2 linked regions of the Frondihabitans sp. PAMC 28766 genome follow. The main gene of each other region encodes a partner of the protein of the gene in region 2 in a complex. Links are inferred from orthologs where the notes say so. Each region holds a gene or a part of one and is shown on either strand. Other genes may lie near its edges.

Region 1 (3,050 bases), 350 kb from region 2 along the record:
CCGACGAGAGGCCCGACACCGTGACCAAGCAGATCTTCCTCGGCGCTTTCGAGGAGCTCACGCCCAACTTCATCAGCAACGCGTGGCACCACGAGCGCGGTGACACCCGCGACTTCGCGAGTCTCGAGTACTGGCAGGACATGGCGCGACAGCTCGACGCCGCCGGCTTCGACTTCTTGTTCTTCGCCGAGGCCATCGGCTACCCGATGTCGGGCGACGACGTGCCCGAGGTCGTCATCCGCGAGGCCGTGCAGTTTCCCGTGCACGACCCGATGACGATCATCTCCGGTCTCGCGGCCACGGTCGATCGGCTCGGCTTCGTCGTGACCGCCTCGACGACGGCGCAGCAGCCGTACCTCAACGCCCGAGCCTTCACGACGCTCGACCACCTGACCAAAGGCCGCATCGCCTGGAACGTCGTCACGAGCGACAACCAGGTCGGGCTCGTCAAGCTGCTCGGCCAGCGCGAGGTCACTCCGCACGACGAGCGTTACCGCCGCGCGACGGAGTTCCTGGAGCTCTCGTTCACGCTCTGGGAGGGCGCCTGGGAGGACGACGCGATCGTCTACGACAAGGCCACGCGCACTTTCGCCGACCCGTCGAAGGTGCACCGCATCACGCACGACGGCGAGTACTTCCGGCTCGACGGCTACTACCCGGCCACACCGTCGGTGCAGCGCACTCCCCTGCTGCTGCAGGCCGGCACCTCGTCGGCCGGCCGCGCCTTCGCCGGCCGCTTCGCCGAGTGCGTCTTCATTCAGGATCGCGACGTCTCGGCAGCGAAGGCGACGGTCGCCGACCTGCGCGCTCGCGCCGTCGCCAACGGCCGAGCGACCGACTCGATCCGCGTGATGGACGCTGTCTCGATCGTCGTCGCCGACACCGAGGAGGAGGCCCTGGCTGCCCGCGCCTCCCTCGACGCGACACCGTCTCGCGAGGCCGCCGCGGCGCTCTTCATGGGCTGGAGCGGCGTCGACCTGATGAAGTTCGGCCTCGAGCAGACGCTCGCCGAAGTCACGACCGAGGTCGGCCAGTCGATGCTCGCGATGTTCCAGCAGGGCGACGAGAGCCCGACCGTCGCCGAGATCCTCGACAGGATCACGACGTCGATCGGTGGCCCGCGCCTCACCGGCACTCCCGAGCAGGTCGCGGACGAGATGCAGCGCTTCGTCGAGGAGGCCGACATCGACGGCTTCCTGATCGAGTACACGTACGGCGGGATGGACACGTACGCCGACTTCATCGACAAGGTGATGCCGATCCTGCGCTCTCGGGGTCTGCTGCCCGAGACGCCGCGGGGCGGCACGATGCGCGAGCGGTTGACGGGCGGGTCGTCGCGACTGCCGGCGTCGCATCCTGCGGCTGCCTACCGCCACTAGCCGGCTCTGGCGCGCTCTCGGCCCTGCAGCGGAGTCGGCTCTGCCGTGCACGCAGAAGCGCCCGCCACCAGACGGTGGCGGGCGCCCAGACGAAGCAGGTGCGACTACTTGGCGCTGCCGCCGAAGTTCTTGAAGCGCTGGTTGAACTTCTCGACGCGGCCGGCCGAGTCGAGGATGCGCTGCTTGCCCGTGTAGAACGGGTGCGAAGCAGACGAGATCTCGACGTCGATGACGGGGTACGTGACGCCGTCGAGCTCGATGGTCTTGTCGCTCGTCGCGGTCGAACGCGTGAGGAACGTCTCACCCGAGGCGAGGTCGCGGAACACGATCGGGTTGTAGTCGGGGTGAGTGTCGGTCTTCATGGAAGCATCCTAAAAAAAGTAGAGGCGCACTGGTTTTTGCCAGCACTATGGGGTGGCCGAGGGCCAGCCGTCAACATTACCAGACCGGAAGACTCCCGTCACGATCCGGCGCCGTGCCCTGTCGGCTCCGCGAGATGGCCTGTCCGACGCTCGGTGCCGCGTGATCCTGTCGGAGAGGCCATCTCGCGCCGAAGCACGACAGCGAGTCAGACGGCGCCTGCGCTCAGCGGAGCGGCCGCCCGACTGCTCAGACGGCGCGAGCCGTGTAGCGGCCCTCGGCCGACGCGACCGAGAGCCGCAGCCCGAAGGTCTCGCCGAGGGTCTCGGCGGTCAGCACGTCGGCGAGGGGGCCAGCGGCCTGCACCTCGCCGTGGGCGAGCAGCAGGGCGTGCGTGAACCCGCGTGGGATCTCCTCGACGTGGTGCGTCACCATCACGATGGCCGGTGCGCCTTCGCTCGAGGCGTAGCCGCCGAGCATCTGCAGCAGCTCTTCGCGGGCGCCGAGATCGAGCGACGCGGCGGGCTCGTCGAGCAGCAGTAGCTCGGGGTCGGTCATGACGGCGCGGGCGATCTGCACGCGCTTCTGCTCGCCGTCGCTGAGCTCGCCGAAGGGGCGCTCAGAGAGGTGGTCGAGCTTCCACTCGTCGAGCACGCGGTGCGCGCGGCGCACGTCGACGCCCTCGTACTCTTCGTTCCAGCGGCCCGTCACCGAGTAGGCGGCGGTCAGCACGACATCGACGACCTTCTCTTTCGGCGGAATGCGGCGCGCGATCGTCGTCGACGCGAAACCGAGGCGCGGGCGCAGCTCGAACAGGTCGGCGCTGCCGACGTCTTCGCCCAGGATCTGCACGCCGCCGGAGGACGGGTGGGTCTGGGCGGCGGCCATCTGCAGCACCGTGGTCTTGCCGGCGCCGTTCGGCCCGAGCACCACCCAGCGCTCGTCGGAGTCGACCGTCCACGAGACGTCGTTCACGATTCGCGAGCCATTCCGGACGACGGACACATCGGTGAGCTGCAGAACGGTGGGCATGTCTGAACTCTATTCCACGAGACCCGCCCACACGCCGCACGACAGCGGCCTGTGGAGAAGCAGGATCAGACGAGCGAGCGGTACACCTCGAGAGTGCGCTCGGCGATGCCGGCCCAGCTGAAATCGAGCTCGGCGCGGGCGCGGCCGGCGCGACCCATGAGAGCGGCGAGGCCGGGGTCGGCCACCGTCTCCGTCAGTGCCGCGGCGAGATCCTGCACGAACCCGTCGGGGTCCAGTGGTGTGCCGGTGCCGTCCGTCGCCTGCTCGATGGGCACCAGG
Region 2 (5,958 bases):
CAACGACCAGAGCTCCACTGCGGTCTGGTGGCTGAAGAACTGGTCGGGTTTCATCCACGTCGCGAACGCTCGGGCCAAGTCGGCCACGGTGGTCGTATCTCGAACCGAGCGCACCCCGAAGAAGGGCCGGTTGAGATCCTGCGCTCGAAGCCGCGAGCCGGACACCTCGAGCCGAAGAGCGGCAGAGACGGCGAAAGGCGCCTGGCGCAAGGGGTCGGGGAGTTCTCGAGGCCTGGAACCGGGCATGCGTCGAGAATGCAGCTCGGTCAAACGCCCCGAGCGATGAATTCGTTATCTGTGGAGAACTGGCTCCCGTGGGGGCCCTGTGGAGGAGAGGACGCGTGATCGAGAGTGCACACTTTGCGGCATTCGCCGAAGGTGAGCCGCGAGTTGCGCACTCTCAGCACCGGGGGGCGGGGGCGGGGGCGGGCGGGGGGCGGGCCGGGTCAGGGGCGCTGGGCGAAGGCCGACTCGTAGAGGCAGACGCTGGCGGCGGTGGCGAGGTTCATGCTCTCGGCGTGGCCGTAGATGGGCACGACGACGGCGCGGTCGGCGAGGGCGAGGTTCTCGTCGGTGAGGCCGCGGGCCTCGTTGCCGAAGAGCCAGGCCGTGGGGGCCGCCAGGATGCCCTCGCGGCGGGCGTCGAGCAGGTCGCCGCCCTTGACGTCGGCGGCGAGCACCTGCACCCCCGCCTCGGAGCAGCGGCGGAGCACCGTGGCGAGTTCGATGCCCACGGCTACGGGCACGTGGAAGAGGGAGCCCGTGGTGGCCCGGACCACCTTGGGGTTGTACAGGTCGACACTGCGGCCGGTCATGACGACGGCATCGGCGCCGGCGGCGTCGGCCGCGCGGATGATGGTGCCGGCGTTGCCCGGGTCGCGCACCTCTTCGAGGATGGCGATCAGGCGAGGCCCCCCTCCGACGCGTCGGAGGAACCGAAGATGTCCTTCACGCTCGTCGGGAACTGGCGGCACACCGCGACGAGGCCCTGGGGCGTGACCGTGTCGGCCATCGCCGCAAGGACGTCTTCACTGACGAACTCGATATCGACGCCCGCGTCGACCGCCGCCTGGGCCAGCTCGGTGTAGCGCTCGAGGGCGGTGGGCGTAGCGAAGAGCTCGACGACCAGTTCGGGCCGGAAAGTGAGGGCCTCGGAGACCGACTGCGGGCCTTCCAACAGAAAGAGCCCGGTCTGCGACCGGGCGTCTCTCTTGGCCAGCTTGGCCACCGCGCGCACACGAGGCGAGCGCGGGTTGTCGATCATCTGGTTGCTGGGCACAGGACCATCATGCCGTCAGCGCTCAGAAGAACTACGCAGCTTCGACCTTCGGGGCCGACGTGTCGGCGGGAAGGGCGGCCTTCGCAGTGGCGACGAGGCCGGCAAAGGTGGCGGGCTCGTTGACCGCGAGGTCGGCGAGCAGACGGCGGTCGACCTCGACGCCGGCCAGGGCGAGACCCTGGATGAGCCGGTTGTAGGTCAGGCCGTTGGCACGCGAGGCGGCGTTGATGCGCTGGATCCAGAGGCGACGGAACTCGCCCTTCTTGGCGCGGCGGTCACGGTACGAATAGACGAAAGAGTGGATGCCCTGCTCTTTGGCCTTGCGGTACAGACGCGAACGCTGGCCGCGGTAGCCCTCGGCACGCTCGAGGATCACACGACGCTTCTTGGCGGCGTTGACCGCCCTTTTGACTCTTGCCATTTTTCTAGTTCCTTAAGGTGTCAGGGCTCAGCGGCCGAGAAGCTTCTTGATGACTTTGCTGTCGGCCTTGGACAGCACCTGGTCGGTGTTCAGGCGTGCCTTGCGCTTGGAAGACTTGACCTCGAGGTTGTGGCGCATGCCGGCCTGCTGCTTCATGATCTTGCCGGTGCCAGTGACCTTGAACCGCTTCTTCGAGCCGGAGTGGGTCTTCATCTTGGGCATAGTGTGTGCTTTCTTCTTCTGGCCGCCGCAGGAGTGCGGGGCCCGTGGGCGCAAGGCGCGGGCGGAGTTATTCGGCCGCGGCCTCGGTGGGCTGCGCCTCGGAGACGGGGGCCTCCGAGGCCGTGGGGTGCTTCGGCGGCTTGTTGGCCGCCTTGCGAGCTTCTGTTTCGGCTTTCGCCTCGGCCTTGTTCTTCAGCGGGCCGATGACCATGACCATGTTGCGGCCGTCGATCGTGGGGTTGTTCTCGACAGTGCCCCACTCGGCGACGTCTTCGGCGAAGCGCTGGAGGAGGCGTACGCCCTGCTCGGGGCGCGACTGCTCGCGGCCTCGGAACAGGATCATGGCCTTGACCTTGTCGCCCGACTGGAGGAAGCCCTCAGCACGCTTGAGCTTGGTCTGGTAGTCGTGGGTGTCGATCTTCAGGCGGAAACGGACCTCTTTGAGGATCGTGTTCGCCTGGTTGCGCCGGGCCTCTTTGGCCTTTTGCGCAGCCTCGTACTTGAACTTGCCGTAGTCCATGATCTTTGCGACGGGCGGCTTCGAGTTCGGTGCAACTTCGACCAGATCCAGGTCGGCCTCCTGCGCGAGACGCAGGGCCATGGCGATGGGGACGACGCCCACCTGTTCGCCGGCGGGCCCGACGAGTCGGACCTCAGGGACACGGATGCGGTCGTTGGTACGGGGATCGCTGATGCGGGGCTCCTCTTGGATTTACAGCAAACGCTGTTGTTGTCAACGCCAGGCGGGTGGCCTGGCGGGCTGAAAGAGGAGTTCACGCGCAAACGCGTTGCACGACACCCTTGATGCTGTCGATCGTGGCTGCGAGAGACACGGCTGACGGGGTGTGAACGACCCGGTAACCTGAGGTTGCGGGTGGGAGAGACTCCACTTTGCATGGGCGCGGACGCCCATAGCCATAGAGAACCTTAGCAGAAAGCCCGACGATGAGCGAGACAAGCCCCTACGACACCACCGGCGACGGGATCGACGAGGTCGGCGCGTCGCGCGACATCGCCGACGTGCCCGCTGTCGAGGTCATCAACACGGTGGCGGTGCACCTCCTCAGCGCGAGCGCCGTCAAGGTCGGGCTCGCCGACTCCCCCGAGACCCAGCTCGACCTCGACGAGGCGCGCAAGCTGATCACGGCCCTGGCAGGGCTGGTCACTGCTGCGGCCCCCGAGGTCGGCGACGTGCACGCTCGCGCGCTCCGCGACGGGCTGCGCAGCTTGCAGCTCGCCTTCCGCGAGGCCTCCCCCATCCCCGACGCCATCGGCCAGGGCCCGGGCGAGAAGTACACCGGGCCGGTCAACTGACACCGGGCCCGTCAACCAAGACCGGGCCCGTCGACTGACACCGGGCCCGTCAACTACGACCGGGCCCGTCGACTATCACTGGGCCCGTCAACCAGCGAGGCGGCCAGCCCGCCTCAAGTCGCCGCGACGACCTTGACGGTCATGCTGTCGACGCGCGTGGCGACGACTTCGCTGGCGGCCCAGCGCTGCTGCACGCGCTCGAGCAGGGCCGTGAGGGCCGAGCGATCGAGCCCCGGGCGCAGTGCGAGCTGCACGACGATCTCGGGCCCGTCCAGGCGCGCCGTCGTGGAGCCGGCCGCGATGCCCACCGAGGCGACCGACGGCTCGTCCTGCGCGCCGGCGAGGAAGGCGGCGCCCACCTCGTCGTCGGCGTACGACGGGACCCAGTCGTGATCCTGCGCCAATGCCCAGAGGGCCGGTCGGCGGAGGCCGAACTCGGTCGGCGACCCGGGGTCGAGCACCAGCAGCTCGGTCTGCTCGGAAGCTGCGGCGATCGCGATGCGGCGCGCGTCGGCGGGCACCGGGCGGGCGGCAGGATCCCAGGCGCGCAGCGTGTCGACGGACGAGAACGCGGGCAGCACGGCGCGGCCTCCGGGACCTGCGACTGTGACGATCGCGAGTTCCTGCGTCTTGTCGACGCGCACCCCGTGCTCGTTCAGACCCTCGTCGCCGGCGTGGGCCATGAGCGGGATCAGGAGGCGGGTGCCGCGGAGCGCGTCGACGACGGCGTCCGCCCCGACCTGAGCGTCGTGGAAGGCGGTCAGCGCAAAGACGAGGCCTGCGTCGGCCGAGCCGTCGTCGCCGGCGTAGGCGGTGTCGTGCGCCTGGAAGGTGCGGCCGGCCCAGGGGCGGCCGGCGCTGTCCACCGCCGGAGCGCCCGGCGGCGGTGTGTGCGCCGAGGCGTGCGAATGCTCGTCGTGGGCGTGCTGGTCGGCCATCAGCGGCCGGCGACGCCAAGCGCCTCGGGCAGCGTGAACGCGCCCGCGTAGAGCGCCTTGCCGACGATCGCCCCTTCGAGCCCGAGCGGTACCAGCTCGCGCAGCGCGACGAGGTCGTCGAGGCTCGAGATGCCGCCGGAGGCGACGACGGGTCGGTCGGTGCGCTCCATCACCTGTCGCAGCAGGTCGATGTTCGGGCCCTTGAGCGTGCCGTCTTTGGTGACGTCGGTGACGACGTAGCGCGAGCAGCCGGCCTCCTCGAGGCGGGCGAGCACCTCCCAGAGGTCGCCGCCCTCCTTCGTCCAGCCGCGAGCGGCGAGGGTGGTGCCGCGCACGTCGAGGCCGACGGCGATCGCCTCGCCGTGCTGCGAGATGACCTCTGCGGCCCATTCGGGGTTCTCGAGCGCGGCCGTGCCGAGATTGATGCGGGTGACGCCGGCGCCGAGCGCCTCGCCGAGCGAGGCGTCGTCGCGGATGCCGCCCGACAGCTCGATCTTCAGCCCGTCGACCTGGTCGATGACGCGCCGGATGACCTCGCGATTGCTGCCCCGCCCGAACGCGGCGTCGAGGTCGACGAGGTGCAGCCACTCGGCGCCCTGGTGCTGCCAGTCGAGGGCGGCGTCGACAGGATCGCCGTAGTCGGACTCGGTGCCCGCCTCGCCCTGGGTCAGGCGCACGGCCTTGCCGTCGGCGACGTCGACCGCGGGCAGAAGGGTGAGGGCGGGGAGAGTGGTGTTGTCGCTCATGTGGCTTTCTCGTTGCAATGGGGCGGAGAGCGGGCTACAGCGTCTGCAGCCAGTTGGTCAGCAGGCGGATGCCGGGCTGCCCGGACTTCTCGGGGTGGAACTGTGTCGCCCAGAGGGGGCCGTTCTCGACGGCGGCGACGAACGGGCCGCCGTGGTTCGCCCACGTGACTCGAGGCGGGCGGTGCCGACCCGTGACCTCGAGCGTCCACTCCTGCGCGGCGTATGAGTGCACGAAGTAGAACCGCTCGTCGCGAACGCCTTCGAACAGGACGCTGTCGGAAGGCGCCTCGACGGTGTTCCAGCCCATGTGCGGCAGCACGTCGGCCTTCAGCTCGTCGACGGTGCCGGGCCACTCGCCAAGCCCCTCCATCGTGGCGCCGCGTTCGACACCGCGATCGAACATGACCTGCATGCCGACGCAGATGCCCAGCACGGGGCGGCCTCCGGCCAGCCGACGGTCGATCTTCTCGGCGCCGCGGACGGACTGCAGCTGGGTCATCACCGCGGAGAAGGCGCCGACGCCCGGCACGAAGAGGCCGTCGGCCGCCTTCACCCGGTCGGGGTCGGCAGTCAGCTCGACGTCGGCGCCGGCCAGCTCGAGCGCCTTCAGCGCCGAGTGGACGTTGCCCGAGCCATAGTCGAGCACGACGACGTCGGGTCGTGCTGCTGTCACAGCGCGCCCTTCGTCGACGGGATACCGGTGACGCGAGGGTCGGGCTCGACGGCGGCACGCAGCGCGCGGGCGAACGCCTTGAACTCCGCCTCGGCGATGTGGTGCGGGTCGCGGCCGCCCTGGACGGTGACGTGGACCGTCAGCCCGGCGTTGAAGGTGATGGCCTCGAAGACGTGCCGCACCATCGACCCGGTGAAGTGGCCGCCGATGAGGTGGAACTCGAAGCCCGCGGGCTCGCCCGTGTGCACGAGATACGGGCGCCCCGACACGTCGACGACCGCCTGCACCAGCGCCTCGTCGAGCGGCACGAGCGCGTCGCCGTAGCGGCGGATGCCCGCCTTGTCGCCGAGCGCCTGCTTGAGAGC

The links.
Region 1: rpmI (region 2) and AX769_RS12625 share a complex: the UniProt entries of both Escherichia coli proteins name them as parts of the 50S ribosomal subunit. The link is inferred for Frondihabitans sp. PAMC 28766 from one-to-one orthologs.

What each region holds. Positions count from the first base shown.
Region 1 is NZ_CP014513.1:2,619,801-2,622,850, forward strand. Bases 113-3,050 are described here. They hold AX769_RS12625 (type B 50S ribosomal protein L31), read right to left. Parts: upstream 1,742-3,050; coding sequence 1,484-1,741; downstream 113-1,483. Other genes in these bases: AX769_RS12620 (NtaA/DmoA family FMN-dependent monooxygenase), read left to right, coding at 113-1,379; AX769_RS12630 (ABC transporter ATP-binding protein), read right to left, coding at 1,989-2,771; glgA (glycogen synthase), read right to left, coding at 2,837-3,050. Outside these bases: more of AX769_RS12620, read left to right, coding at 21-112.
Region 2 is NZ_CP014513.1:2,262,069-2,268,026, reverse strand. What follows is about bases 326-3,006. They hold rpmI (50S ribosomal protein L35), read right to left. Parts: upstream 1,923-3,006; coding sequence 1,728-1,922; downstream 326-1,727. Other genes in these bases: AX769_RS10945 (DUF1844 domain-containing protein), read left to right, coding at 2,868-3,006; infC (translation initiation factor IF-3), read right to left, coding at 1,990-2,616; rplT (50S ribosomal protein L20), read right to left, coding at 1,311-1,700. Also shown: AX769_RS10970 (hypothetical protein), read right to left, coding at 1-87; more of AX769_RS10945, read left to right, coding at 3,007-3,236; AX769_RS10940 (SseB family protein), read right to left, coding at 3,350-4,174; bifunctional 1-(5-phosphoribosyl)-5-((5-phosphoribosylamino)methylideneamino)imidazole-4-carboxamide isomerase/phosphoribosylanthranilate isomerase PriA, read right to left, coding at 4,174-4,920; imidazole glycerol phosphate synthase subunit HisH, read right to left, coding at 4,955-5,593; imidazoleglycerol-phosphate dehydratase HisB, read right to left, coding at 5,590-5,958.